3 regions of the Brevibacterium atlanticum genome follow, and region 3 is predicted to be linked to each of the others. Evidence: predicted binding sites of a transcription regulator. Region 3 holds the regulator's gene; each other region holds the start of a gene.
What was found. The regulator HrcA, encoded in region 3, represses chaperone genes, less so after heat shock. The targets are predictions, from matches to a motif close to TTNGCACTCGNNNNNNNCGAGTGCNAA.

Region 1: the regulator HrcA is predicted to act here: its motif matches at 1,963-1,989, upstream of groES (co-chaperone GroES).
Region 2: the regulator HrcA is predicted to act here: its motif matches at 6,468-6,494, upstream of groL (chaperonin GroEL).

Annotation. Positions count from the first base shown of each region.
Region 1 covers NZ_CP050152.1:3,135,700-3,145,340, reverse strand. Annotated here, with positions in the region: gene GUY23_RS14035 (resuscitation-promoting factor) at 161-1,363, shown strand; gene groES (co-chaperone GroES) at 2,144-2,437, shown strand; gene groL (chaperonin GroEL) at 2,474-4,066, shown strand; gene GUY23_RS14020 (ABC transporter ATP-binding protein) at 4,322-5,152, shown strand; gene GUY23_RS14015 (ABC transporter permease) at 5,149-6,570, shown strand; gene GUY23_RS14010 (PEP/pyruvate-binding domain-containing protein) at 6,673-9,348, opposite strand; gene GUY23_RS14005 (lysophospholipid acyltransferase family protein) at 9,401-9,641, opposite strand, start outside.
Region 2 covers NZ_CP050152.1:3,394,396-3,404,036, reverse strand. Annotated here, with positions in the region: gene GUY23_RS15175 (threonine/serine exporter family protein) at 1-1,510, shown strand, start outside; gene GUY23_RS15170 (uracil-DNA glycosylase) at 1,550-2,251, opposite strand; gene GUY23_RS15165 (aldehyde dehydrogenase family protein) at 2,669-4,135, shown strand; gene GUY23_RS15160 (DUF3263 domain-containing protein) at 4,450-4,716, shown strand; gene GUY23_RS15155 (LytR C-terminal domain-containing protein) at 4,719-5,300, shown strand; gene GUY23_RS15150 (cold-shock protein) at 5,585-5,788, shown strand; gene groL (chaperonin GroEL) at 6,651-8,294, shown strand; gene GUY23_RS15140 (hypothetical protein) at 8,524-8,907, shown strand; gene GUY23_RS15135 (DUF1707 SHOCT-like domain-containing protein) at 8,938-9,641, opposite strand, start outside.
Region 3 covers NZ_CP050152.1:2,360,698-2,370,338, forward strand. Annotated here, with positions in the region: gene GUY23_RS10615 (PhoH family protein) at 1-936, opposite strand, end outside; gene GUY23_RS10620 (16S rRNA (uracil(1498)-N(3))-methyltransferase) at 1,034-1,843, opposite strand; gene dnaJ (molecular chaperone DnaJ) at 1,840-2,958, opposite strand; gene hrcA (heat-inducible transcriptional repressor HrcA) at 3,034-4,086, opposite strand; gene GUY23_RS10635 (DUF3097 domain-containing protein) at 4,281-5,147, shown strand; gene GUY23_RS10640 (DUF4870 domain-containing protein) at 5,260-5,877, shown strand; gene GUY23_RS18785 (DUF4870 domain-containing protein) at 5,986-6,681, shown strand; gene hemW (radical SAM family heme chaperone HemW) at 6,838-8,067, opposite strand; gene lepA (translation elongation factor 4) at 8,068-9,641, opposite strand, start outside.

The DNA of each region.
Region 1 (9,641 bases), 780 kb from region 3:
GGGGATTGTCACGGTCTGAAAACCCCGAAAACACGGGGGAATTCCAGGTCAGACGGGCACTCAGCAAACTCCCATCGTTACATTTCCGTGATATTTTGCCAGCGGTGTAACGAATCGGTTACAGTGGTCAGGTCGATAAACTCTGCTCAGGGATATTTTTGTGATTGATTTTCTGAAGAACCGCAAGGTTCAGATCGCTGCTCAGGCGGTCGTGATCACCGGACTCGTCGGTGGTACGGGCGCTGTTGTAACGATGAACAAGCCTGTGACCTTGGACGTCAACGGTCAGGCCGAGGAGATTCGCACCTTCGGGGGAACCGTCGGTGACATCCTCGACAGCCATGACATCGACGTCGACAAGCGCGACCAGGTCAAGCCCGGCGTCGGCACGAAGGTCGACCGGGACATGACGATCACGGTCAACACCGCGAAGAAGGTCTCGCTGTCGGTCGACGGCAAGAAGTCGAGCGAATGGACCAACGCGAACACCGTGGGTCAGGCACTCGCCGACCTCGGCGTCGACGCGAAGGGCGCCGACCTCAACGCCGATGCCAAGCAGCGGCTGAAGGAAGACGACAACGACATCGACGTGACCACGTCGAAGGACCTCACCGTCGTCGCCGACGGCAAGGACCACAAGGTCTCGGCTGCCGTGGGCACCGCGAAGGAAGCACTGCAGGAATCGGGCGTCAAGCTCAAGAAGGACGATTTCCTGTCCGTGCCGATGTCCGCCGATCTCTCCGACGGACAGGTGCTCACCGTCAACCGCGTTGAGAACAAGACCGTCAAGGACAAGCAGGCCATCAAGGCCAAGGTCGAGACCAAGAAGTCCGACTCCCTCTACCAGGGTGAGACCAAGGTCGAGTCAGAAGGCAAGGACGGCGAGAAGCAGGTCGTCTACAAGGTCAAGACCATCAACGGTGAAGAGGTCAAGAAGGAGAAGAAGGACGAGAAGGTCCTCTCCGAGCCCAAGACCAAGGTGGTCGTCCAGGGAACCAAGAAGAAGGAGACCCCGGCCGACACCGGCGGCTCCGACTCGGGTGACTCCGGCGACTCAGGCGATTCCGGTGACTCGAGCACCGGCGGCGGCTCCGGTTCGAGCGGCGGCTCCATGAGCACCGCCGAGATCAAGGCGATGCTCGGCGGACCCGGATCCAAGTGGTACCAGGTCGTCGAATGCGAGTCGAACTTCGACCCCAAGGCCTCGAACGGCACCCACTTCGGTCTGTTCCAGTTCCTTCCGCAGACCTGGCACTCCATGGGGGGCAGCGGCAATCCGTCCGACGCCAGCCCGCAGGAGCAGTTCCAGCGTGCGAAGAAGCTCCAGGCCCAGGAGGGTTGGGGACAGTGGTCCTGCGCCTGATCTGAGATCAGAGCCGCAGTCGCTGACTGGCAGTCCGTGGCTGGCAGCCTGACGGGCAATAGACCGTCGGCCGCTGTTGACAACAGATATCGACAACTGAGCTGAGGCGGCCGACACAGCGCGGGCCCCGGGAGAGATCCCGGGGCCCGCGCTCTTTTGGCAAGTAGGTGCCTGCCTTGTTGCCGGGCTGTGCCTACTACTCCCGGCCTTGTCTGCCGCTGCCAGCTTTACCTCACGCTGCCAGCTTTGCTTACCGCTGCAGGCCCATGGGCTGGTTGACCCAGGCTTGTGTTGGGCCGGCAGCTCCCAGCTGCGGAATTCACCGCCGCGCCCCCTGAGATGCGGCCCGGCCCGGCGAGTTCCGGACGATTCGTGCGGGAAACGAGTGCCGAATCCCGCGCGAAACGTCCGGAACTCTGCAGGTGAGGCCGGGTCGTGCCCGGGATCTCGGGAGTGGAAGTTCGGCCCGCGCCGAAACTTGCAAGCTGGGGCCTGACTGCGCCGCACGAACAGACGTCGCCCCTCCTTGCCGTTCGGGCGTCGGCCCACCCGCTCTTTTGGCACCCAATCTGAACTTTCGCCCAGAGCATGACGAATTGTTGGCACTCAAGTTGACCGAGTGCTAAGAGCGTTCTAGAGTCGAATTAGCACTAGCACTCAACGAGTGCCAGTTTCATAAGACGGTCGAATCGCTCGGCACCCGCGACGACGAGAGGTTCATGGCAGCAGCCGCCGTCTGACTCAATGAAGAATGAACCCAGCGAAGGGAGAGGGCCCGATATGTCGGTCTCCATCAAGCCACTCGAAGATCGGATTGTCATCCGTCAGGTCGAAGCAGAGCAGACTACCGCCAGTGGTCTGGTCATTCCCGAAACCGCCAAGGAAAAGCCTCAGGAAGGCGAAGTTGTCGCAGTGGGCCCGGGTCGCGTTGCCGACAACGGAAACCGCGTGCCGGTCGACGTCGCCATCGGCGACAAGGTCATCTACTCCAAGTACGGAGGAACCGAAGTCAAGTACGCCGGCGAAGAGTTCCTCGTGCTCTCGGCTCGCGACGTGCTCGCCGTCATCGGCTGAATCCCCTGAACAACTAACCCGCAGACAGGAGGACGAATGCCTAAGACACTGGAATTCAACGACGAAGCTCGTCGTGCGCTCGAAAAGGGCGTCAACACCCTCGCCGACACCGTCAAGGTGACGCTGGGACCCAAGGGCCGCAACGTCGTGCTCGACAAGAAGTGGGGCGCCCCCACGATCACGAACGACGGTGTGACCATCGCCCGTGAGGTCGAGGTCGACGACCCGTACGAGAACCTCGGCGCTCAGCTGGCCAAGGAAGTCGCCACCAAGACCAACGACATCGCCGGTGACGGAACCACCACCGCGACCGTGCTCGCCCAGGCCTTCGTCAACGAAGGACTGCGCAACGTGGCCGCAGGCGCCGCTCCCGGTGCACTCAAGCGCGGCATCGAGACCGCCGTCGAGGCTGTCTCGCAGCAGCTCGGCACCATCGCCCGCGATGTCGCCGACTCCTCGGAGATCGCGCACGTCGCCGGTCTGTCCGCCCAGTCCGAAGAGATCGGCAAGCTCATCGCCGACGCCTTCGACAAGGTCGGCAAGGACGGCGTCATCACCATCGACGAGTCGCAGGCCGCGTCCGTCGAGCTCGAAGTCACCGAAGGTATGCAGTTCGACAAGGGCTACCTCTCGCCGCACTTCGTGACCGATGCCGATCGTCAGGAGGCTGTGCTCTCCGACGCTCTCATCCTCATCAACCAGGGCAAGATCTCCAACATCCAGGAGCTCCTGCCCGTCCTCGAGAAGGTGCAGCAGGCCGGCAAGCCGCTGTTCATCATCGCCGAGGACATCGAGGGCGAGGCTCTGTCGACGCTGGTCGTCAACAAGCTGCGCGGCATCCTCAACGTCGCCGCCGTCAAGGCTCCCGGCTTCGGCGACCGCCGCAAGGCCATCCTCGAGGACCTCGCTGTCCTCACCGGTGGCCAGGTCGTCACCCCGGATATGGGCATGAAGCTCGACCAGATCACTCTGGAGGAGCTCGGCAACGCCCGCACCATCACCGTCACCAAGGACAACACCACGATCATCGATGGTGCCGGTGCCGACGATGCTGTTGCCGGCCGTATCGCTCAGATCCGCGCCGAGGTCGAGAACACCGACTCCGACTGGGACCGCGAGAAGCTGCAGGAGCGCTTGGCCAAGCTCTCCGGCGGTGTCGCCGTCATCAAGGTCGGCGCCGCCACCGAGGTGGAGCTCAAGGAGCGCAAGCACCGCGTCGAAGACGCCGTGTCCGCAACCCGTGCAGCCATCGAAGAGGGTGTCGTCGCCGGTGGTGGGTCGGCTCTGATCCACGCCGCGAAGGTCCTCGAAGGCAACGACCTCGGACTGTCCGGGGACGCCGCCACGGGTGCCGACATCGTCAAGCGCGGTGTTGTCCAGCCGCTGCGCTGGATCGCTGAAAACGCCGGTCAGGACGGATACGTCGTCGTCGCCAAGGTCCAGGACCTCGAGTCCGGCCAGGGCTACAACGCCGCAATCAACGAGTACGGCGACCTCATCGGCGCTGGGATCATCGACCCCGTCAAGGTCACCCGTTCGGCTCTGCGCAACGCCGCTTCGATCGCGGCCCTGGTTCTCACCACCGAGACCCTGGTCGTCGAGAAGAAGGAAGACGAGGACGAGGACTGAGCATCACCCTCGATCCGCGTCAGCGCTGACTGACCCTGGTGGCCCGGAACGCTTCGTTCCGGGCCACCGGTGCATTCACCCCTCGAGCCGGGTGCGCAGACGTTCGAGTTCTTCTCCAGCGGCACGGACAACTCGATCCTGCAACGTCGCGCATGCAGGTGCCTCTCAACTACTGATCAGTCAGTTTTCATGTTCCCGAGCGCCGATGATCGTTAGTCTGGATCAGACAGACAGCACCGACGCTTGAGGGACACCATGACAACCGGCTTGCCGATGCCCATCGCCCGACTCCGTGAGGTCTCGAAGATCTTCGATCCCTCAGGCGCCGCGGTCACCGCGCTCAACCGGGTCAGCCTCGACATCGCACCGGCGCGCCTGACCGCTGTGATGGGTCCCTCCGGGTCCGGCAAGTCGACCCTCATGCACGTCCTCGCCGGACTCGACCGCCCTACCGAAGGCACCGTCCACCTCGGCGAGCAGGAGATCACCGATCTGCGCGACGACGAGCTCACCGCCTTGCGCAGGCGTCGGATCGGCTTCGTCTTCCAAGCGTTCAACCTCGTCCCTACGCTCAGCGTCAAGGAGAACATCCGGCTGCCCTTCGACCTCGACGACCGGAAGCCGAACGCCGAAGAACGCGAGTGGATCTCCACCGTCGTCGCCCGCCTCGGACTCGGCGACCGGCTCAAGCACCGACCGGGCGAACTCTCCGGAGGCCAGCAGCAGCGCACCGCCATCGCCCGCGCGCTGGCCACCCGCCCCGACATCCTCTTCGCCGACGAACCGACCGGCAACCTCGACGGCCGATCGGGACGCGAAGTCATGGCGATCCTCTCCGACGCCGTCCGCGACTTCGGACAGTCGATCGTGCTTGTCACCCATGACCCGCTCGTCGCCGCCCACGCCGACCGCGTCATCTTCATCGCCGACGGCACCCCCGTCACCGAACTGAACGAGACGATCAGCGCCGAGGCGATCTCGCAGGCGATGCTCGACCTCGACGAACGCGCCGAGGCGGCCGATCGTGATCATTCAGCCGCGGCCGGACCCGACGAACGTGCCGCGGCGGCGGGGAGCCGCCGATGAATCCGCTGCGAGAGATCCGGGCCAACCCGGGGCAGTTCTTCCCCAGCGTCCTCGTCGTCTTCATCGCCGCACTCTTCGGCACCGTCATCATGCAGGGCATCGCGATCCTCACCGCCTGGCTGACCTCGGCGAAGATCATCGCCGAATCGACCAACGCGCAGAACCTGCTGTCCGTCGTCGGCTACGTCTTCTTCCTCATCGCCCTCTTCGTCTCCGCCATCGTCATCGCCAACACGTTCTCGATCATCGTCGCCGGTCGCAGCCGGCAGCTCGCGCTGCTGCGCCTCATCGGCGCTTCGGCGAAGCGGCTGCGGCGGGCCGCCTCGGTGGAGGGTCTGCTCATCTCCGTACCCAGCGCGGTCCTCGCATTCGCCGCCTCGACGGCTCTGTCGTGGGCGACGTTGAGCTACCTCGGCGAACGGGTCACCACTGAGGTCGGTCTCCTCGACCCGGTGATGGTCGTGCCCGCACTCGCCACCATCGTCGTGACGTGGCTGTCGGCGTATCTGGGGGCCTACCGGATCACGCGGATCTCGCCGATCGAGGCCACCTCGCAGGCCGTCGAACGCCGTCTGGAGGATGCCCGTGCCTCACTCGGGGCACTGACCGCCACACTGCTCCTGCTGACCATGGGCCTGACCTTCCTCATCAGCGCCGTCGTCGGCGCCGGATCGCAGCGGCTGTCCATCATGGGCGTCCTCCTCGTCGCCCTCGGCGCGGTGCTGACATTCCTCGGCATCATCGTCGGCCACCCCTGGATCCTGCCGCCGGTGCAGTCGGTCATCGGTCGGCTGCTCGGCCGCACTGCGGTGTCCCGGCTCGCGGCGAAGACGATCGCCCAGCATCCGACGCGCAACGCCCGCACGGTCATCGGACTCGTCATCGGCATCACGCTCATCGTCATGTTCGCCACCGCCATGACCACCTTCCGCGATCAGATCGTCGCCTACGCCCGCTCCTTCGGTGAGGAAGGGTGGAACGGCCTCGAGGACGCTCTGGCCGAGGTCGTCGACAAGACGATGCTGTTCTTCCTCGGCCTCATCCTCTTCTCCGTCATCATCGCCGTCATCGGGGTCGCGAACGCCCTCATGCTCTCCGTGCGGCAGCGCACCCAGGAGATCGGCCTGCTCAGGGCGCTCGGCCAGACGCCGAAACGCGTGCGCCGGATGATCGCCGCCGAAGGCCTGCAGCTGAGCCTGACCGCGTGCGTGATCGCCGTGCCCTTGGGCATCGCCTACGGGTGGATCGGGGCGCTGACCCTGCTGTCGCCGCTGCTGGGACTCTTCGCCCCATCCGTGCCCTGGTGGGTCATCATCGCCGTCGCCGGCGGCAGCCTCGTCGCCGTCCTCGCCGCCAGCCGCGGACCGGCCCGCGCGGCGACGTCGATCAGCCCGGTCGAAGCCCTCGAAGCCGTGTGACGCCGGGGCGTGCGACGATATTCGCCGAGGTGGGGCCCAGTTCGGCGGGTGCGCCGAGGTGGGTCCGGAGTCGGGCCGGTCAGACCCGCGCCGAGGTAGGGCTCAGCCGGCCGCGTTCGCCGAGTCGAGGTCGGTCACCGTTCCGTTGGAGCCGTCGATGCGGACTCGCTGTCCCGAGGTGAATCGGCTGGTGGCGTCCCTGATGGCCATGACGGCGGGCAGTCCGAGCTCGCGGGCGGTGACCGCACCGTGCGAGAGTGCCCCGCCGCTTTCGGTGATCACGCCGCTGGCCTGGTAGAACAGTGCCGTCCAGGCCGGGTTCGTGGTGCGGGCGACGAGGATCGCACCATCGGGGAACGACGAGAAGTCGGCAGGGGAATGGACGACGAAGACCTCTCCTTCGACAGTTCCCGGGCTGCCTGCGGTCCCGGTGATCTGGTCGCCGTCGGCGTCCACAGCCGGGGTCGTCGCGCCATACTCCCACTCGGGTGTGCGGTCGACCGCGGTCTGGTAGGCGGCCTTGTTCTGTGCCGCGATCTCCGTGAGTCCTGACAGGGCGGACGTACGGTCCGAGGTTCCTGCTGCGCTGGCACCTGCACCGCCATCGGTGTCGGCGGTGCGGATCGCCTCATCGAGGTGCTCGAAGTCGATGAAGTATACGTCCGAGGCCTCGGACAGGACTCCGGCGTCGACGAGGCGTGCCCCGAGTTCCCGAAGAGCCCGGCGCATCGGCAGGGTCAGCCGAGTCGTCTGATAGTGCTCGAGGTCATCGAGCGCGGTGTAGGTCCGCGCCAGACGGATGACCTCCTGGACGAGGTAGCGCAGCTGCTCCGGTGCGGCATTGACGACGGCACGTTCGGTCTCGGCCTGCACGATCTTGCGCTCCATGTCCGAGGGGACCGCCGACTGCGAGGGCCCTGCCTCGCCGTCGGCACTCCCCACGCCGCCGGCTCCTGCCGTGCCGTTCGCGGAGTCCCGCTCCGCCGCCGTCCGTGCGGCGAGCAGCCGGATCTGGTCGAGCACGATGTGTGGGGCCTCCACCCAGGTCGGATGGTAGGCATCGAAGTCGAGCTCACGGTGGCCGTGCTGAGCCAAGAACTTCTCGAACGCGCCAGCGAACTCCGGGAATCGCTGAAGTGCTGCCACCCCGGCCTCACCATGGTTGTCCTCGAGTGCGGCCAGCAGCTGCGCATCGGCTGCCACGTATGCCGATAGGTCTCTCAACTCGGCGTTGACCTGCGAGGTCTTCGTCTCGGTCGAAGCCATGAGACGTTCGAACACGACCTGCGCCTGCTCTTCGTCGAGAGCGAGCGAGAGCATGTGCTGCAGAGCGGCATAGAGTGTGCCCTGCGTCAGCGAGATCGCGATGTTCGGGCGGAAGTACTCGGTGCCGAGGTCACTGATCGCGATCACGTGCTCCCACACCTCGAGCAGTGACTTGTCCTCGAGCGGTTCATTCGACAGCCGTCCGATTCCGATGAGATACGTGTCGAGATCGCGCATCCACTGCACCGGCAGCTCCTGGACCCACCCGAACTGCCGAGCGATCTGCGGCAGCGATTCCGTGATCGCCTCGACGCTGGAGAGCATGTTCGTCGGCAGCCGCCCGGCGTAGAGGTCGACGGCGGTCTGGTTGCCGTAGATGTAGAAGTCGCGCATGACGAACCATTTGTCGTCGAACGGCGGCAGCCCCATGAGATCGAAGCTGTGATTGAGCGAATGGTGGAACCCAGCCTCCACGAGATCCCAGGTCAACGGGGTCACCGGGGTGGGGAAGCGTTCCGCCGATTCGTCGCGGGTCCACCTCGGGGCGACCCTGGTGATCGGCCGCGACTGGAGAAGGTAGAGCCGCCCGTCGTGGATCGCCCATTCGATGTCCTGCGCGAACCCGAAATGGTTCTCCGCCTCCACCGCGAGTTCGGCCACCGCCCTGGTCTGCTCCTGCGTCAGCGCCGGGCGCGACCGCTGCTCCTCGCCGAGGCGGACGACCGTCGTCCGCGCCTCGTCCCCAACACCGAGGCGGTTCCCGCCACCCCCGTCACCGGCGGGCTCACGCATGACCAGCGCAGTCGGCTTCTCGGCGATCTCGGCAGCGACTTGCTCTCCGGTCTCCCGGTGCACCCGGAATTCGTCGACGGGTTCCTCTCCGCCGACGACCGTTTCGCCGAGGCCGAAGGCCGCATTGATGAGCACCTCGTCGGTGTTGCCGCGCACCGGGTCGACGGAGAACGCGACCCCGGCGGCCTCCTCGGCGCCGACAGCGACCATGAGCTGGACGACGACGGCCATCTTCGCCTCGAGCTGGTCGACGCCGAGCTGCCGGCGATAACGGAAGGCGTGCTCGTTCCACAGGGAGGCATAGCAGTCGCGCACCGCCTCGGCGATCGCACGGATTCCGCGCACGCCGAGGTAGGTGTCGTGCTGCCCTGCGAACGCGGCACCCGGCAGGTCCTCCATCGTGCCCGAGGATCGCACGGCCACGGCCCCGTCGTCGAGACCGGCTGCGGTGGCCGCCTCGGCGAATTCGCTCAGCCACGCCTCGGGGAACGGTGTGGTGCGGATGAGCTCGGCGATCGCCTCGGCGGGGGAGTCGGTGCCGATGAGCTCGGTGATGCGGGTCTGCAGGGGCGCGATGAAACGGGTGTAGGCATCGGCGGTGACGATGAACCCGCCGGGCACGGGCAGGTTCTGCGCGGATTTGGCCAGGCTCGCGCCCTTGCCGCCGCTGCGGGCCAGCTCGGTGGCGAGGGGATCGGTGAAGCTGAGGGTGAGGCTCATCGGTGCTCCTTCGGGTCTGCGGCTGACGCACATCTGCCATTGACGAGGCGGTTCACAGCCGGATGCGGCGCATCCCCAGCAGCAGCCAGCCGATCATGCCGCTGAGGACGCCTGCGCCGATGACCGCGGGCCAGAAGACGGCCGCGACGATCAGCGCCGGTACCCAGACCATAACCGCTGCGAAGCCCGCGAGGAGGCGAAAGAATGTGACAGTATTGCGACCGTCCGCCCGCGACCCGGCGAAGCCTGCGGCGGCGAGGACGGGCGCGAAGACCCACATGAGCGCGAACCCG
Region 2 (9,641 bases), 1.0 Mb from region 3:
GAAGGTCGCCCGACGCACCGTCGGCAAACTCGTCTCGGGCACCACCACGACGAACACCCAGCCGGTGCCGATCGTCACTGCGCTCAAGGGCACCCCGTACCAGGCGCCGGTGCAGGCGACCGAGCCGAGCGAGGACGAGGCACGGATGATCCTCGACCTCGCCGCCGACATCGCGGCGATGATGATGCGCGCCGGTGCCGGCACCAGCGATGTCGAGGTCTCGGTCATCGCCGCCTGCACCGCCTGCGGTCTCGCCACCGTCGAGGTGGACCTGACGTCGAACACCCTCGTCGTGCACTATTCGACCTCCGACGGCAGGCTGCTGACGGTGATGCGGGTCAACCGCGGCGAATCCACGCACTATGCGAAGCTCGCCTCGGTGCACAAACTCGTGACCGACCTCGTCGATGGTCGACTCGAGTTCAACGAGGCACGCAACCGCCTCGACGCGATCCGGTCCCAGCGCCGGCCGTTCCCACAGTGGTTCACCACCGGTGCCTGGGGGATGATGGTCGGTGCGCTGGTCCTCCTGCTCGGGGGAGGCCCGATCGCGGTGCCGTTGGGCATCGCCATGGCCATCCTCATCTTCCAGGTCGGCAAGTGGATCGGCCGGACGCATCTGCCGTCGTTCTTCATCACGGCGCTCCAAGCCGCGGCGGCGACGCTCATCGCCACGATCGCCGGTGACATCGGGATCATCGCCTCACCGCAGTACCTCGTGGCTGCCGGCATCGTTCTGCTGCTGCCGACGCAGTCGCTCTATTCGGCCGTGCAGGACGCGTTGACGAACTTCCCGCTCACCGCCGCCGGGCGCGTGGTCGGAGTGTTCATGACGCTGGCGGGCATCGTCTCCGGCATCGCCTTGGGCGTCGTGTGCGGACAGGCGATCGGGCTCAGCCATATCGAGGTGCTCGTACCGAAGACGAGTCCGCATGTGGTCACCGCCATCCTGTCGATGTTCGCGGCCACGGTGGTCTCGATGTCCGGTGCCGTGGCGATGTCGGCCAGACGGCGCTTCATCCTGCCGGCCGCCCTGGTCGGACTCGCTTCGCACATCACGATGATGTCGCTGACCCTGCTGCACATCGACAATGTGCTCGCCAGCCTGCTCGCGGCCACCGTCACCGGGTTCCTGTCCAGGCCGTTGGCGCTGCGACTCGGCGCACCGGCGATCGTGCTCATGATCCCCGGCATCTACACCCTGCTGCAGGGGCTGTCGATCTTCACCGCTGTCTACCAGATCGCTTCGGACTCGGAGAACGTCTCCTTCGCCGTGGGGCTGTCCTCGCTGTTCACCGCGATCCTGGCGAATGCGGCCCTGGCCGTCGGGGCCGTGTTCGGCAGCTATCTTGCGCTGCCGCTGAAGAACCTCAAGAGCCGCAGCTCGGCGGAGGAGAAGGTCGAATCGGTGCGCAGCGGCGAGCCGGCGACCGCGGTCATCGACACCGTCCAGACCGGCGGGACGAAGACGCAGACGGGGCCACAGGCAGGGGCGCAGACCGACTCGTGAGGGCTACGCCCTGAGGGCTCAGTTCTGAGTAATGAGGGCTCAGCCCTGCGGCGGCAGCGCCCAGTCGATGGGCGCGATCCCCTTCTGCCCGAGCAGCTCATTGACCCGTGAGAACGGGCGGGAGCCGAAGAACCCGCGGCTGGCCGACAACGGTGACGGGTGCGGGGATTCGATGATGGCCACCTCGGCGGTGCCCGATGTCAGCAGCGGTGCGAGATTGCGGGCATCCCTGCCCCAGAGGATCGCGACGAGGGGCTGATCCCGTTCGGTCAGCGCTGTGATCGCGCGTTCGGTGATCTCCTCCCAGCCCTTGCCGCGGTGGGAGGCCGGTTGGCCCGGGGCGACGGTGAGTGCCCGGTTGAGCAGCATCACTCCCTGCCGTGACCACGCACGCAGATCTCCATGGGCGGCCGGGGCGATGCCGAGATCGGCCTCGAGCTCCTTATAGATGTTGCCCAGCGATCGGGGGAGTGGACGGACCTCAGGGTCGACGGCGAACGACAGGCCGATCGGATGCCCCGGCGTCGGGTAGGGATCCTGACCGACGATGAGGACCTTCACCTCGGCGAGCGGTTCGGCGAAGGCGCGGAACACATTCGACCCGGTGGGAAGGTACTCGCGGCCGGCGGCGAGTTCGGCGCGGAGGAAATCGCCCATCGCATGGATACGGTCCTCGACCCCGGCCAGGGCCTCGGCCCAATCGGGGGACATGATTTCGGTCATCGGAGGCGTCGACGTCATGGGCACGAGTGTAGCGAGGCCGTGCCGCAGCGGTCGCACTGGTGCGGGAGGCGGGACTCTTTCGCCGGGCTCGGGCGCGAACGTCAGGGCAGCCTCGGCGAATGGAACTGGGCACACCGCCGGTTCGCCCGGATTGTTCGGTCGATCCACCGCGGTCTGCCTTGATGAAATCACGGCGGATCGACCAAACAATGACCTTCGGCGGGCAACGCCGCACATTTCGTCGCGCCGCCTCGGCGAGGGAATCCATCTGACAGTCGGAGGGCCTCGCGTGTGCACTCAACTGCACTCACCCGTGCACGTGTGCACGGACCGCAGACCTGGTGTGCAGTATCGCCCATCGGTCCACCGTTCTTTCCGGACGGGGCGAGGCGATAAGCTCGTGGCAGGAGTTCATCGTTGAACGAAAGGACGAGAATGTCGGATTTCCCCGAGGCCAAGAACTGGAAGATGCTCATCGGCGGCGAGTGGGTCGATGCCGCTGACGGCGACACCACCGATGTCATCACCCCGATCGACCGAAACGTCGTCATCGCGAAGGTGCCCAACGGCAAGGAGGCCGACGCCGATCGTGCCGTCAAGGCCGCGCGGAAGGCCTTCCCCGAGTGGGCGGCTGTGCCATTCAAGGAACGCCAGAAGAAGCTGCTGGCCTGCGCGGATGCGCTCGAAGCCGCCTCGGAGGAGCTGGCCCAGCTGACCGCGATCGACACCGGAAACGCGATCCGCACGCAGGCCCGCCCCGAGACCATCACCCTGGCCGACCTGTTCCGCTACATGGGCGGCGTCGCCGGAGAGGTCAAGGGCAACACTCTGCCCGCCGGTGACGGACAGCTCCAATACACCAAGCGCGTGCCGCTCGGGGTCGTCGCCGGCATCCTGCCGTGGAACTCCCCGCTGATGATCGCGGCGTTCAAGACCCCTGCCGCGCTCGCAGCCGGCAACACCATTGTTCTCAAGTGCGCCGAGGATGCGCCGCTGACCATCCTCAAGATGGCCGAGATCATCGCCGACATCCTCCCCGCCGGCGTGCTCAACGTCGTCACCGGCAAGGGCTCGGTCATCGGTGAGGCCCTCAACGTCCACCCGGACGTCGACAAGGTCTCGTTCACCGGTTCGACGAGCGTCGGTCGTCACGTCGCCGAGGTGGCCGGCGGCCGCCTCGCACATTCGTCGATGGAGCTCGGCGGCAAGTCCCCGAACATCATCTTCCCCGACTCGAACGACGACGACACCCTCCAGCAGGTGCTGCTGTCGACCCGATTCGCCCGCCAGGGACAGTCCTGCACGATGGGCTCGCGGCTCTTCCTCCACGAGGACATCTACGACGACTTCCTCGCCAAGCTCGTCGATGCCGTGTCGAAGATGAAGGTCGGCGACCCCCGCGATGAGGACTCCGACATCGGCTGCATCATCAACCAGAAGCAGTACGACCAGGTTGCGTCCTACATCGAGATGGGCAAGTCGATGGACGGCGTCGAGATCGCCTACGACGGCTCCGATTCCCTCGAAGTCGGCGAACCCGGCTTCTACCACGCACCCGTGATCTTCTCGAAGGCGAAGAACGACTGGCAGACCAGCCGCGAAGAGATCTTCGGCCCCGTCCTCTCGGTCATCCCGTGGAAGGACATCGACGAGGTCATCGACATGGCCAACGATTCCGACTTCGGCCTCGCCGCCTTCGTCTTCACGAAGAACGTCGACGCGGCACTGACCATGGCCAACCGCATCGAGTCCGGCTGGGTCCAGGTCAACCAGGGCGGCGGCCAGCTCGCCGGCCAGTCCTACGGCGGCATGAAGACCTCCGGCTTCGGCCGCGAAGCCTCGCTCGAGGGCATGCTCGAGGGCTTCACCCAGATCAAACAGGTCAACATCCGCATCCGCTGATCGGGCCAGGCCCGTCACCGAGGTGGGACACCCTCCCCGAGGTGGGGGCACCTTCCCCGAGGTGGTCCGCCCGGTCAGGACCGGGCCTCGCGTCCGGGGACGGAACCCCCGCCGAGGTGGGCCACCTCGGCGAGGATTCCCGTGCTTCACCCCGTCGCAGCGCACATCACCCAGGTGTGCTGGGACGGGGTGATGCCGTTCCTGCCGAGAGTCGCGAGGGGCCTCACAGGGACGACGGCGCGCCGGAAATTTCGGTCGCGCGTCTCGGGCGATAATATAGAAGAACAGTCACCTCTCGAAGGAGCACATCCCCTATGCCGCCGAACAACGACACCTCAGAACTGAGCGAGCTCGAGGTGGCCGTTCTCGAATTCGAGCGGCGGTGGTGGAAATACGGTGGAGCCAAGGATCACGCGATCCGTGAGCGCTTCGACATGTCGGCCACCAGCTACTTCCAGATACTGAACTCGCTTCTGGACAACCCTGCCGCTCTGGCCAGCGATCCGATGCTGGTCAAGCGCCTTCGCCGGATCCGCACCACGCGGCAGAGCGAGCGCGCCCAAGCCCGCGTCTCGAGGTAGATATGACCGACGAATTCGACGAGATCGAGCCCGGCCGGCGCAGCGGCGCCCATCGACAGGAATCCGCAGCGTCGTCGAACATCGGTGCCATCTCTCTGGTCATCGTGCTCGCGCTGGTCGCGGTCCTGCTCGTCGTGGCCGCCATCAACATCATCTTCTCCTCGATGGGCAATCCCGAGTCGAAGGTCGCCGACCCGCCGGCCTCGGAGTCCGCATCATCTGAGCCCTCGCCGAGCGAGAGTGAAGTCAACGTCGCCGACGATTCGATCACCGTCGATGTCCTCAACGGCTCCGGCGTCTCCGGTGCTGCCAAGAAATTCTCCGAGGCGGTCGAAGACAAGGGCTGGAAGCTCGGCCAGGTCGGCAACTACTCGACGAATCTCACCGACTCGACCGTGTACTACAACGGCGCGGACAACGCTTCACAGGCCAAACTCGTCGCGAAGTCGCTGGGGATCTCGGCCACCGAAGCCTCCTCGGACTTCGACGCCGACGTCACGGTGGTCATCTGCTCGGACATCGCCGACCGCGGTCCCGAATCAGGTGGAGAAAGCACGGAGGGCGCAGACTCCTCCGACGGATGAAGTCCGCCGCACTCCCCGCGTGAACAGGACAAAAAGCCTTAGGTAACGAATCTATAACAGTGTTGAGCGACCCCGGGTGAGATGCGCGGCTGCGGTAGAGTGGCACCAGCTAGGCAAGCACAGCACCTTGTGTTCTATTCGTGCTTCACCGAGATTATTCTCCCGAGGTCAATGAGAGAAGTCGCGGGGTCGGTTGAGTTTTACTAGCTTCCGCAGACCGATGCGGTCGCCCGATCGCGGATGATCTGCGGGATTTCAATGGCACTGCACTGTATGGAGAAGTAATGGCACAAGGTACCGTCAAGTGGTTCAACGCTGAAAAGGGCTATGGATTCATCACCCTCGAAGGCGACAACCAGGACGTGTTCGTTCACTGGAGCGCAATCCAGATGGACGGCTACCGCTCTCTCGAAGAGGGCCAGCAGGTTCAGTTCGAAGTCGGAGAAGGACAAAAGGGTCCTCAGGCGGAGTCCGTCACCCTCCTCTGAGACTGGCTGCTGACAAGCACAGTTTTCTGATCCGCCGCACGACGATGTCCGAACGACCCTCCGGTCGACCGGCGTCACCGTGAGCGGGGAGAGCGCCGAGCAGGCAACTGCTCGGCGCTTTTCAGTGCCCGGGTGCGGCGGCGCCCGGGTGGATGGGACTGGCGAAGAGACTCACGTTGTTCCGAACTACTCACCGAAGAACGTGAGTCGTTGAGAGAAACATGTGCCTCAACCGCCTTGGAGCTGGGATGCCGTCGCTGATAGGCCACGCGAAGGAACTCCGACGCTCGGTGGCCCGCCGCGGCAGTCTCGTTGCCTTTGCGTCACGCGAATGAGCCCAGTCGACGCCGGACAGCCCAAGTCCGGAACTCGGCGCCTCACACATCGGACTGCTCAGCTCAGGGTGGGACGATTCGCCGAATGCCTATGCTTAGAGGTGCCCTGCGGTGCCGGCGGGGCGGCACCGATCATCGTTTCGCGCTGGGCCGAACCGCCTCGGCGACGGTTCCGTACCGGCCCTCAAAGCGTCTGCTGCGACGCTCAGGACGGCCGCTTGGGTGCCCGCAGACCCCGAGAATCCGCGGAAAACGGTCGCGTTCCTGCTTGGTCAGCTCCCGAAGGTGCGGTGACGTGACCGCGATCGCCGGGCGTGATCACCTGTGGCGCCAAGCGACGACTATTTGCACTCGCATGGTGAGAGTGCTAAATCTAGTACTGGTGAAAACCGTTGGGTTCCCACCAGTCGTCTCGAGAGCGTGGTCCTTATGTGGAATGGAACATGCGGACACACTCTCTGCCGTCGCGGGCGCTGATGACTGCTCTGGATTCCCACTCCACTCCATCAGGGAGGATCTAAGCCACTATGGCAAAGATGATTGCATTCGACGAAGAAGCTCGTCGGGGACTCGAAGCTGGCCTCAACCAGCTCGCGGACGCGGTCAAGGTGACCCTTGGACCCCGCGGTCGCAATGTCGTGCTCGAAAAGCAGTGGGGCGCACCGACCATCACCAACGATGGCGTCTCGATTGCCAAGGAGATCGAACTCGAGGACCCCTACGAGAAGATCGGCGCCGAACTCGTCAAGGAAGTCGCCAAGAAGACTGACGACGTCGCAGGCGACGGAACCACCACCGCTACCGTGCTCGCACAGGCTCTCGTCCGCGAAGGCCTGCGCAACGTGGCAGCCGGTGCTGATCCGCTCAGCCTCAAGCGCGGCATCGAGAAGGCAGTGGAAGCTGTCACGGGTGTCCTGCTGAACAACGCCATCGACATCGAGACCAAGGAACAGATCGCCGCCACCGCAGGCATCTCCGCTGGAGATCCCGCTATCGGTGAACTGATCGCCGAGGCCATCGACAAGGTCGGCAAGGAAGGCGTCGTCACCGTCGAGGAGTCCAACACCTTCGGACTCGAGCTCGAGCTGACCGAGGGTATGCGCTTCGACAAGGGCTACATCTCCGGTTACTTCGTCACCGACACCGATCGCCAGGAAGCTGTCCTTGAGGATCCGTACATCCTCATCGTCAACTCCAAGATCTCGAACGTGAAGGACCTGCTGCCCGTCCTCGAGAAGGTCCAGCAGTCCAACAAGCCGCTGTTCATCATCGCTGAAGACGTCGAGGGCGAAGCCCTGGCCGTCCTGGTGCTCAACAAGCTCAAGGGCACCTTCAAGTCCGTGGCCGTCAAGGCACCGGGCTTCGGCGACCGCCGTAAGGCGCAGCTGGCCGACATCGCCATCCTCACCGGTGGCCAGGTCGTGTCCGAGGAAGTCGGGCTCAAGCTCGACAGCGTGACCACCGATCTGCTGGGAACCGCCCGCAAGGTCGTCATCACCAAGGACGAGACCACCATCGTCGAGGGCGCAGGAGACGCCGAGGAGATCGCCGGAAGGGTCGCTCAGATCCGCGCCGAGATCGAGAACTCGGACTCCGACTACGACCGTGAGAAGCTGCAGGAGCGCCTGGCCAAGCTGGCCGGCGGTGTCGCAGTCATCAAGGCCGGAGCCGCCACCGAGGTTGAGCTCAAGGAAACCAAGCACCGCATCGAAGATGCTGTGCGCAACGCCAAGGCTGCTGTGGAAGAGGGAATCGTCGCCGGTGGCGGCGTCGCCCTGATCCAGGCGGGCAAGGCTGCCTTCGGAGACCTCGCACTCGAGGGAGACGAGGCAACCGGTGCGAACATCGTCAAGGTCGCCATCGAAGCCCCGCTCAAGCAGATCGCCACGAACGCCGGCCTCGAAGCCGGTGTGGTCGCCGACAAGGTCGCGAACCTCGAGCCCGGATTCGGCCTCAACGCCGCAACCGGTGACTACGAGGACCTGCTGGCCGCCGGCATCAACGACCCGGTCAAGGTGACCCGCTCTGCCCTGCAGAACGCCGCCTCGATCGCCGGTCTGTTCCTCACCACCGAGTCGGTCGTCGCCGACAAGCCCGAAAAGGCCGCAGCAGGTGCAGACGCAGCTGCCGGCATGGACGGCATGGGTGGAATGGGCGGCATGGGCTTCTGATCTGACGCCAGCGTCAGAGCAGCCCCGCTGTTCGATCGGCCGTGTCGGCGCCCGCAAGGGTACCGGCACGGCCGTTTTCATGCCCTGTGCGCAGATGGCAAGTGCGATTCTGGTTCGCAGGTGCCATGTGCGATTCCGGTTCGCTTGCGCTCGGAGTTTCGCGCCGTCGTCGGCAGCGTTCTTCCGCGAAGCATTGTGACACCGTCATGTCCCCGCCTAGGCTGGGCGCATGACTTTCACCGGCACCGATGCCTGCGGAAACAGCCCGAAGAACGTCTTCGTCGCCGAGTTCGAAGAGAACCTCTTCAACGGAGTCAGCGATTCCCTCGCCGAGGCGGTCGCTGAGGACTGCGTGCTCCAGATCGTCCGACCCGAAGGAGTCCGGACCGCCACCGGCCGTGACGAGGTCGTCGGCGCGTTGCTGGAGCTCTCGGCGCATTCGCCCCAGGTCGGCCACCTCGAAGCCGCGATCACCCACGGCAAGGCCGCAGCCGCTTGGGGATACTGGCAGGCCGAAGCGGACAGCGTTGACCTCAGGCACTTCTCCCACACGATGTGGTTCACTACGCACAAGGCGCACGACTTCGGCCAGATTCGGGTCTTCCAGATCTGAGCGGTCGATCGGGGCCGCTGGATACCGGCGTCAGTCCCAGGGGTTGTCGCGGTGGTTGCGACGGCCCTCTCGGCGCCTGCGCCGCTCGTCCCGTCGGGAGATCTGACCGGGCGAATACGGCGGGTGAGATGGATGCGGCGGCTGCAGTCCTCTGCCGTAATCGGACTCGTAGTCATCGGCCGACTGTTCGGCCTTCTCGAGTTCGCGTTTGGCCTCCGCATCGCCGAGGTGGGCCCTGGCCCTGCGTGTGAGCTCCCGCTTGCGCTCTCGGATCGTCTCCTGCTTGTGACCGATGCGAGAGAAGAATCCCAGCAACATCGGAATGATGACGAAGATCGGCCAGAAGAAGATGAAGTCTCCGCGAGCGATCGAGGTGAACGCCCAGATGGCCACGGTGATTCCACCGGGGCCGGCGATGAGGCCGAGTGCCGCCCGGCGCACTCGATCCCGGTAGTAATGCTGTGCCGCGGCGTCGATCTGCTCAGGCGTGATCGGAACACGGTCGGCCTCGAGCCGGGCCAGAGCCTGCGCGCGGCCGGCATCATCGAGCTCGTCCGGTTCGACCTCGGACGGGTCGGCGAGGACGAGGTCCTCGATCAGCACTGGGACCTCGCCGAGGGTCTTGACCTTCGCAGCCGCCTCGGTGCGTTCGTCGAATTCCTCCACGTCGAGCTGACCGAGCGCATACGCCTCCGAGAGCACATCGGAGATGATCGCACGGTCGGCGTCGGAGG
Region 3 (9,641 bases):
GCCGAGTTCGCAGAACTGCAGGTCCTCGATCCCGGTGAGGATGTCGCGGACGACCTTGAGGCCGCTGCGGGTCTTGCCCGGCAGGTCGATCTGCGAGATGTCGCCGGTGACGACCATGCGGGAGCCGAATCCCAGCCGGGTGAGGAACATCTTCATCTGCTCGGCGGTGGTGTTCTGCGCTTCGTCGAGGATGATGAAGGCATCGTTGAGGGTCCGCCCGCGCATGTACGCCAGCGGTGCGACCTCGATCGTGCCGGTCTCGATGAGCAGCGGGATGGATTCGGGGTCGACCATGTCGTGGAGCGCATCGTAGAGGGGGCGCACATAGGGGTCGATCTTCTCGTTGAGTGTGCCCGGCAGGTAGCCCAGCGATTCGCCGGCCTCGACGGCGGGCCGGGTGAGGATGATCCGCGAGACCTCTTTGTGCTGGAGGGCGTTGACAGCCATCGCCATGGCCAGGTAGGTCTTGCCGGTGCCGGCGGGACCGATGCCGAAGGTGATCGTGTGGTTGCGGATGGCCTTGACGTAGTCGTGCTGGCCCATCGTCTTCGGCCGGATCGACTTGCCCCGTGTGGACAGGATGTTCGTGCCCAAAACCGCCGAGGCCGCCGCTCCTTCCGAGGAAAACGATGTGACGCGCTCGATCGTCTCCTCGTTGATGCGGTGACCTGCCGCGTGGAGCTTCTTGAGCTCTCCGATCACGCCGACGAAGGCCTCGAGGCGCTTCGGATCGCCGGCGGCTTGGACCTGATTGGCGCGGACGTGGATATCGAGGTCGCTGAACGTCTTCTCCAGCACACGCAGGTTCGCCTCGCCGGGTCCGAAGAATTCGACGAGGTCGATGGAGTCGGGGATGACGAGGCGGACGCTGTCGTTGCCGGATGCTCCGGCAGCTGCGCCGTCGCCGACGGGTGCCTGCTCGTCGGTGGTGTTCACAGAATTCGTGGTGGGGGTGATGTCCAGAATGTTCCTTCGCGTGCGGGGCCGCCGTCTCAGACGGCACCTGTGTGTGCTTCTATCGTAGTCGCTCGGCTCACCAACGGCCCAATGAATTCTGGGCCATGACGAGGCCGGCCGATCCGGCCGAGGAGGAGCGCAGGATGGTGGGCCCGAGCAGGACCGGCTGTGCGCCGATGCCGGTGAGGGCTTCGAGTTCGCCGTCGCTGATGCCGCCTTCGGGGCCGACGATGAGGACGATGCGTTCGGGTGTGCTGCCGGAGCCGGGGCCGGCCGCGGGATCGGGGCCGCTGGTCGCCGCGGCATCGTCGCCACCGTGTCCGAGTTCGGCAAGTGCCGCGGAGAGTCGCTTCTGCGCGGTCTCGTGGAGGACGAACACCGCATCCGATTCGCTCAGCTGCCGCGTCAGGGAGGTCCCGCGGACGAGTTCGTGCAGTCGGGGGAAGCGGGAGCGCCGCGCCTGCAGGGAGGCCGCGTGCAGCAGGTGCTGCCACTTCGCCGCCATCTTCTCCCGCTTCTTCGCCGGCCAATCGGCGATCGAGCGTTCCGCGGCCCAGGGGATGACCTCGTCGACGCCGATCTCTGTGGCCGCTTCGATGGCCTGGAGGTCCCGGTCGCCCTTCGCCAGGGCCTGGACGAGGACGAGTCGGGGATGGGGTTCGTCCTCATGCGTCACCGCGGTGATGTCGAGGTCCATGCCCATCGCCGAGGCGGCCGTGACCTGACCGCGGGCGCGCGTGCCCTCACCGTCGACGATCTCGATGTGCTCGCCGGGTCCGATCCGACGCACCCGCACCGCATGCCCGGCGACGCCCTCACCGACGGTGAGAACTGTGCCGGGCACCGCCTCGGCGGCGGCAGCGGTGTGGAAGACGGGCAGGCTCACCGACCGGCGAACCTCTCACGCATGCGGGAGAACATGCCGGACTTCTCGGTGGTGATCTGGGCCCGTGGGGCCTGTTCACCGCGCAGTTCGGCGAGCTTTTCGAACAGTTCGCGCTGTTCGTCGTCGAGCTTGTCCGGCGTGTGCACGTCGACGGTGATGAGCAGGTCGCCGCGGGTCTCCGAGCGCAGGCGGGAGGCGCCGAGGCCGGAGAGTTTGACGACCGTGCCCGACTGGGTGCCGGGAGCGATGCTGAGGTCCTGAGTGCCGTCGAAGGTCTCGAACGGAATGGTCGCGCCGAGGGCGGCGGCCGTCATCGGCACGGACACCGTGGCGCGGAGGTTGTCGCCGTCGCGCTGGAACACCTCGTGGCGGGTGACCATGACCTCGACGAAGAGGTCGCCGGCGGGTCCGCCGCCGGGGCCGACCTCGCCCTGACTGGAAAGCTGGATGCGGGTTCCGTCGGAGACGCCGGCGGGGATGCGGATCTTCATCGTCCGCTGCTTGCGCACCCGCCCGTCGCCCTGGCAGTTGAGGCAGGGGTTGGGGATGACGGTGCCGAAGCCGTGGCAGGAGTTGCAGGTCTGGTTCGTGACCATCTGCCCGAGCAGGGTCCGAGTCATCCGCTGGACGCTGCCGGCTCCGTGGCACAGGCTGCAGGTCTCGACCGAGGTGCCTTCCTGGGTGCCGGCACCCGAGCAGGTCTCACACACCACGGCGGTGGTCACGTCGAGGTCGACGGTGCCGCCGAAGGCCGCGGTCTTGAGGTCGATGTTGACGCCGACGAGGGCGTCCTTGCCGCGCTGGGTGCGTGGGATCGGGCCGCCGGCCTGTCCGCCGCCACCGCCGAAGAAGGTCTCGAAGATGTCTCCGAACCCGCCGAATCCGCCGCCACCGGGGAATCCGCCCTGGCCGTTCTCTCCGCCGCCCATGTCGTAGTTGCGGCGCTTCTCCGGATCGGAGAGCACATCGTAGGCCAGCGAGATGGCCTTGAATTCGTCTTCGTGGCCGGGATTGACGTCCGGGTGGTACTTGCGTGCCAGCTTCCGGTACGACGACTTGATCTCAGCCGCGGAAGCATCCTTGGACACTCCGAGTGTTTCATAGTGATCGGCCACAGAAACTTCTCTCTCCCTGGTGGTGTGTGTTCTTCGTGGTGACGGGCCCGGAGCCCGGTTCGGTGCGGTGTCGGCTCATCCTCGATCGAGCAGCGAGGACACGTACTTCGCCACTGCCCTGACGGCCGAGATCGTTGTCGGGTAGTCCATCCGCGTCGGTCCCAGCACCGCGAGGCGGGCCGAGGAACCTGCGTCATGACCATATTCGGCGGCCACGACCGATGTCGAACTGAACGATTCGTGAGTGTTCTCACGTCCGATGCGCACGCTGATCTCCTCTTGGTCCTCAGCCATCGAGGTCAGCAGTCTGAGCAGCACGACCTGTTCCTCGAAGGCCTCGAGGATCGGGGCCATCTGCTCTCCGAATTCGCGTCCGGACCGGGCGAGGTTCGCGGTGCCCGCCATGATGAGGCGGTCCTCTCGGGTCGCGGCGACGAGGTCGGCGACTGCTGCGCGGATCTTCTCCACCTCGGCGTTGCCGGACTCGACGGCGTCTGCGGGGGCAGCCTCGGTGCCGGTCGGCGTCGGTGACGAAGTGCCAGCCTCGGCCATGACGCGGGAGAGCTTCTTGCCGGAGAACTCGACGTTGATCCGGTCGCGCAGCGCACGCACCCCGTCGTCGTCGAGTCCCTGTGTCACGGTCACGGTCTTCTGCTCGACCTGACCGGCGTCGGTGATGAGGACGACGAGGACGCGATTCGGTGCGAGCCCGACGATCTCGATGTGTTTGATCCGGGCCAGGGACACCGTCGGGTACTGGATCAGGGCGACCTGGTGGGTCAGGCCCGAGAGCACCCGCACGGTGCGGTCGAGCATCTCATCGAGTTCGACGTCGCCGTCGATGAGCTGGAAGATCGCGCGCCGTTCGGCCTGGGTGAGCGGTTTGAACTCGTCGATGCGGTCGACGAACATCCGATAGCCGAGGTCGGTGGGGATCCGACCGGCGGAGGTGTGAGGCTGGGCGATGTAGCCGTCCTGCTCGAGCTGGGCCATGTCGTTGCGGATCGTCGCTGGGGACACCCCGAGCGTGTGTCGCTGCACGATGGCCTTCGAACCGACGGGTTCGTTCGTGGCGACGAAGTCCTCGACGATGGCGCGCAGCACCTGCGCTCTCCTGCTGTCGTTCATCGCTGACCTCCCCACACTTTTGGCACTCGTTAGCACTGAGTGCCAATTCTACGCTTCTTGTCAGTCGATTTCATGTCTGGGGGTGTGCCGTCCGGCACGCGTCCAGTGTGTCCGTCCGGCACGCCTCGGGAGTCCGTCGTCCGGCACGCCTCGGTGGGGCGCCGGGATTATTCGCCGCCTGCCCATTATCGTGGGTGAGCGTGAATGCTTTCGATCGCTACGGACCCGACGTCCTCTCCGGCAGCTCCCCCTCCTCGCACCGACCGAAGAAGTCCCGACCCGTCGAACTCGGGCTCGGGATGGTGCTCGAAGACGCCATGAGCGGGTACGTCGGCGCGGTGGTCGGGGCCGAGAAGACCACCGCGGGAGTCGTCGTCAACCTCGAGGATCGAGCCGGGAAAGTGCGCGCCTTTCCGCTGGGGCCGGGGTTCCTGCTCGAGGGCCAGCCTGTCGACGTCCGCCTGCCCGCGAAGAAGAAGCCGACCACGCCGGGCCGTACCGCTTCGGGATCGCGTGCGGTCGAAGGGGCGAAGGCCCGCGTGGCCCTCGGTTCCCGGATCTGGGTGGAGGGCAAGCACGATGCAGAGCTCGTCGAGAAGATCTGGGGCGACGATCTGCGCATCGAGGGCGTCGTCGTCGAACCGCTGGGCGGTCTCGATGATGTCGCCGACAAGCTCGCGGCCTTCGGCCCCGACAAGGATCACCGAGTGGGGGTCCTCGCCGATCATCTGGTGACCGGGACGAAGGAATCGAAGATCGCCGAGGCGGTGCGTGCCGACCCCCGCTACCGCGACGTCGTCCACATCATCGGCCACCCGTATGTCGACATCTGGCAGGCGGTCAAACCACATGTGGTCGGAATCAGGGAGTGGCCGGTCGTACCCCGCGGGGAGGATTGGAAGACCGGGATCCTGCGGCGCATCGGCTGGCCGCATGCCGATCATCGCGATGTCGCCCGGGGGTGGGTGCGGATCCTCGGGAAGGTGAGCACGATCGCCGATGTCGAATCGACTCTGTCCGGACGCGTCGAGGAGCTCATCGACTTCGTCACCGTCGGCTGAGACGTGTTGCTCAGACGTGTTGCCGAGTTGGAACACGATCGGGTCTTTTCGGCATGTCTCGGCACACGGCGCTGGGATAGTGTGAAACGACAGAGGCAGTGAAAGGACCATCATGTCGTTCAACCCCCAACCGCCGAACAGCGGCCGCCCCATGCCGCCGAACTACGGGCAAGCCGCCGGGCCCCAGCCGTCACAGGGCCCGCAGCGGCCCTATGGGCAGCCGTCGTATGGACAGCCGCCGCCGTACGGACAGCCGAATCATGGGCAGCAGTCAGGTTTTGGTCCGCCCCAGCCTGGCGTCAATCCCGCGCTCTTCGATTCTCAGGCACTTCCCGACGCCGCGTACGGTCCGGGTTCCGAGCTGTTCTGGATGGCCGGTGAGCGGGAGCGGACCACCGCGATGTGGTCGCATCTGGGTACCCTTCTCTTCGGATACCTGCCTCTCATCATGTTCCTCGTGAAGAAGGACGAGTCGCCGTTCGTCAGCGAGCACACCCGGCAGGGCCTCAACGCCATGATCACGAACACGATCGCCACGACGGCGGCGATGATCGTCCTCATGGTCATCGGCTTCGTCCTTGCCTTCATCACCTTCGGGCTCGGCATGTTCATCGTCTTCGGCGCGTTGGTCATCCCGCTCGTGTACACGGTCTTCTACATCATCGCCGGCATCGCGGCCAACCGCGGAGAGGGCTACAAGATCCCCCTGGTCTTCCAGTTCGTCAAGTAATCTTGCTCGTGACACCGCACAAGCGCTCACCCTCGTTCACCGCGGAGACACTCTCCGGCGGAGTGACTGGACTAGTGTGGTGTGACGCACACGTGAGAAGGGACGCTAATGTCGGACAACCCCCAGCAGCCGAACGACAACCGAGCACAGCCGATGCCTCCGGACTACTCCGCACAGTCGGGGCCCCAGCAGCCATATATTCAGCCGGGTTCGCAGCCGGGTTCGCAACCGCAGTCTCAGCAGCCGAACGCGCAGCAGTCCTATGGATCCCAGCCGCAGTACGGTTCACAGCAGCCAGCCAGTCAGCCTGCCTACGGATCGCAGCCCGTATACGGCAGCCAGCAGGCGTACGGCTCCCAGCAGGGTTACCGCGGCCCGCAGGGTTACGGCCCGGGGTCGGCAGCGAATACCAGGGCGTTCGATTCGCGGGCCCTACCTCCGCAGGCCTACGGACCCGGTTCGGCAGGCTTCTGGCAGCCGTCGCCGTCCGAACGCTCCACATCGACGTGGACACAGGTCGGAGCGATCTTCACCGCGTGGATCGTCCCGCTCATCGTCTTCCTCGTGAAGAAGGACGAGTCGCCGTTCATCCGCGAGCAGGCCCGCCAGTCGCTGAACTTCCAGTTGACACTGATCATCGCCTATATCGTTGCGGACATCTTCGCGGTGATCACCTTCGGATTCGGCGCGATCCTCTACTTCGTCATCTGGATCGTCGCTCTCGTCTTCATGATCATCGCCGCTGTGGCAGCCAACAAGGGAGAGGTCTACAAGGTTCCGATGAGCATCCAGCTCGTCAAATAGGACTTCCCCTCAGGCTCCGATCGCCGATGGCAGCATCGACGATGGAGCCGAGCAGCGCCTCCAGGCTCATCGTCGTCTCCGGGCCGCTTCCGAACCCAGGGAGCGGCTCGGTTTCGTTCTCTCCCTCGGACGAAGCCGTTCAGGCGCTTGCCTTGTTCAGACGTATTCGGTGAGGATGCGCACCATATAGTCGGCGAGCAGACGCCCCTGCAGGGTGGGCCGGAACCAACCTTCGGCGGCACCGCCGGGGTCAAGCAGTCCCTGCTTGACGAAGGTGCGCACGGCCTGCTCGCTGCCTGCCGCCAAGGAGTCGAGGCGCAGCTCGTCGTCGATGCGAGCGGCGAGCATGATCCGTTCGATCTCTCGGGTCGCATCGTCGAGGACCTCCCGGCCGATCGCCGGAGACTCCCCAGCCAGCAGTCGATCGGACCAGGCTCGGGGGTGCTTCGCGTTCCAGAACCGGACTCCCCCGATATGCGAATGCGCACCGGGGCCGAAGCCCCACCAGTCGGCATTGCGCCAATACGCCATATTGTGCTCACACCGGGTGTCAGGACCCGTCGACCAGTTGCTCACCTCGTACCAGTGCATGCCCGCCGCACTCATCGCGGCATCGGCGATCTCGTACTTATCGGCCAGATCGTCCTCATCGGGCATCGGCAGCTCACCGCGTCTGACCATCGCGCCCATCTTCGTTCCGGGTTCGACGATGAGGGAGTACGCGGAGATGTGGTCGACCTCGTTGGACAGGGCGACCTCGAGGGACCGCCGCCAATCGTCGGTCGACTCCCCCGGGGTGCCGTAGATGAGGTCGAGGCTGAGTTCGAGTCCCGCGTCCTTGACCCAGCGCGCCACCTCGGGGATCTTCTCGGGGTCATGGGTCCGATCAAGAGTGGCCAGCACATGCGGCACGGCCGACTGCATTCCCATCGAGATCCGGGTGAATCCGGCACCGGCGAGGGTGGCGATGTAGGCGGGATCGAGCGTGTCCGGGTTGGCCTCCGTGGTCACCTCGACTTCCGCGGTCAGCCGGTAACGGGACCGAATGTCGTCCATGATGCCGGCGAGCACCTCGGCTGAGAGCATCGTCGGGGTGCCCCCGCCGAAGAAGATCGTCGACACCTCACGGTTGCCCGCCCCCACCTCGGCGAGGGTCGACACCGACAGATCGAGCTCACGGGCGAGATTGCCGCGGTAGTCCTCACGGGACGCTCCGGGACCGAGATCCTCGGCTGTGTAGGTGTTGAAGTCGCAGTAGCCGCAGCGGACCCGGCAGTACGGGACGTGGACGTAGAGACTTAAGCCCCGGTCACCGGCTCCGATGCCCGCCGACGCGGGAAGTGAGCCGTCACGCGGGGGAACCTCGCCGGTCGGTTGTGCTGGCACTTACTTCTTGGCGTCCTTCTTCTCCGGTTCGTCGGAGGACAGGGCGGCGATGAACGCCTCCTGCGGAACCTCGACGGTGCCGACCATCTTCATCCGCTTCTTGCCTTCCTTCTGCTTCTCGAGCAGTTTGCGCTTGCGGCTGATGTCGCCGCCGTAGCACTTGCTCAGCACGTCCTTGCGGATCGCACGAATGGTCTCGCGGGCGATGATGCGTGAGCCGATGGCTGCCTGGATCGGGACCTCGAACTGCTGGCGCGGGATGAGCTTGCGCAGCTTCCCGGCCATCGCCACCCCGTAGGAGTAGGCGTTGTCGCGGTGGACGATCGCGGAGAACGCATCGACCTGATCACCGTGGAGCAGGATGTCGACCTTGACGAGATCGGAGGCGTCCCGCCCGTCGTCGGAGTAGTCGAGGGAGGCGTAGCCCTTGGTGCGGGACTTCAGCTGATCGAAGAAGTCGAAGACGATCTCGGCCAGGGGAAGGCGGTAGCGGATCTCCACTCGATCCGAGGACAGGTAGTCCATGCCCTGGAGTTTGCCGCGGCGTTCCTGACACAGCTCCATCACCGCGCCGATGTAGTCACTCGGGGTGAGGATCGTGGCCTGGACCATCGGCTCACGGACTTCCTTGATCTTGCCCGTGGGGTATTCGCTCGGGTTCGTCACCACGGTCTCGGTGCCGTCCTCCATCGTCACGTCGTAGATGACCGACGGGGCGGTGGAGATGAGGTCGAGGTCGAATTCGCGTTCGAGACGGTCCCGGAGCACCTCGAGGTGGAGGAGCCCGAGGAATCCGCAGCGGAAGCCGAAGCCCAGCGCCGTGGACGTCTCCGGTTCGTAGGCCAGGGAGGCGTCGTTGAGTTTGAGTTTGTCCAGCGCATCACGCAGCACCGGGTAGTCCGAACCGTCGATGGGGAAGAGTCCGGAGAACACCATCGGCTTGGGCTCACGGTAGCCTTCGAGTGCCTGGGTCGCAGGGGCTGCCGCCGCGGTCACGGTGTCACCGACCTTGGACAGGCGCACATCCTTGACCCCGGTGATGAGGTAGCCGACCTCGCCGACGCCGAGGCCCTTCGTCGCCTTCGGCTCAGGTGAGGAGGCACCGATCTCGAGCAGTTCGTGGGTGCTGCCGGTCGACATCATCTCGATCTTCTCGCGCGGGGACAGCGAACCGTCGATGACGCGCACATACGTGACCACGCCGCGGTAGGTGTCGTAGACGGAGTCGAAGATCATCGCCCTCGCAGGCGCCTCGGCGTCGCCGACGGGGGCTGGGATGTCGGTGATGATGCGGTCGAGGACCTCCTCGACGCCCTCACCGGTCTTACCGGACACGAGCAGGCAGTCCTCGGGTTCGCAGCCGATGAGGTTGGCGAGCTCTTCGGCGTACTTCTCCGGCTGCGCAGCGGGCAGGTCGATCTTGTTGAGCACGGGGATGATCGTCAGGTCGTTCTCCATGGCCAGGTACAGGTTGGCCAGGGTCTGGGCTTCGATGCCCTGCGCGGAGTCGACGAGCAGCAGTGCACCCTCGCACGCGGCCAGTGACCGTGAGACCTCATAGCTGAAGTCGACGT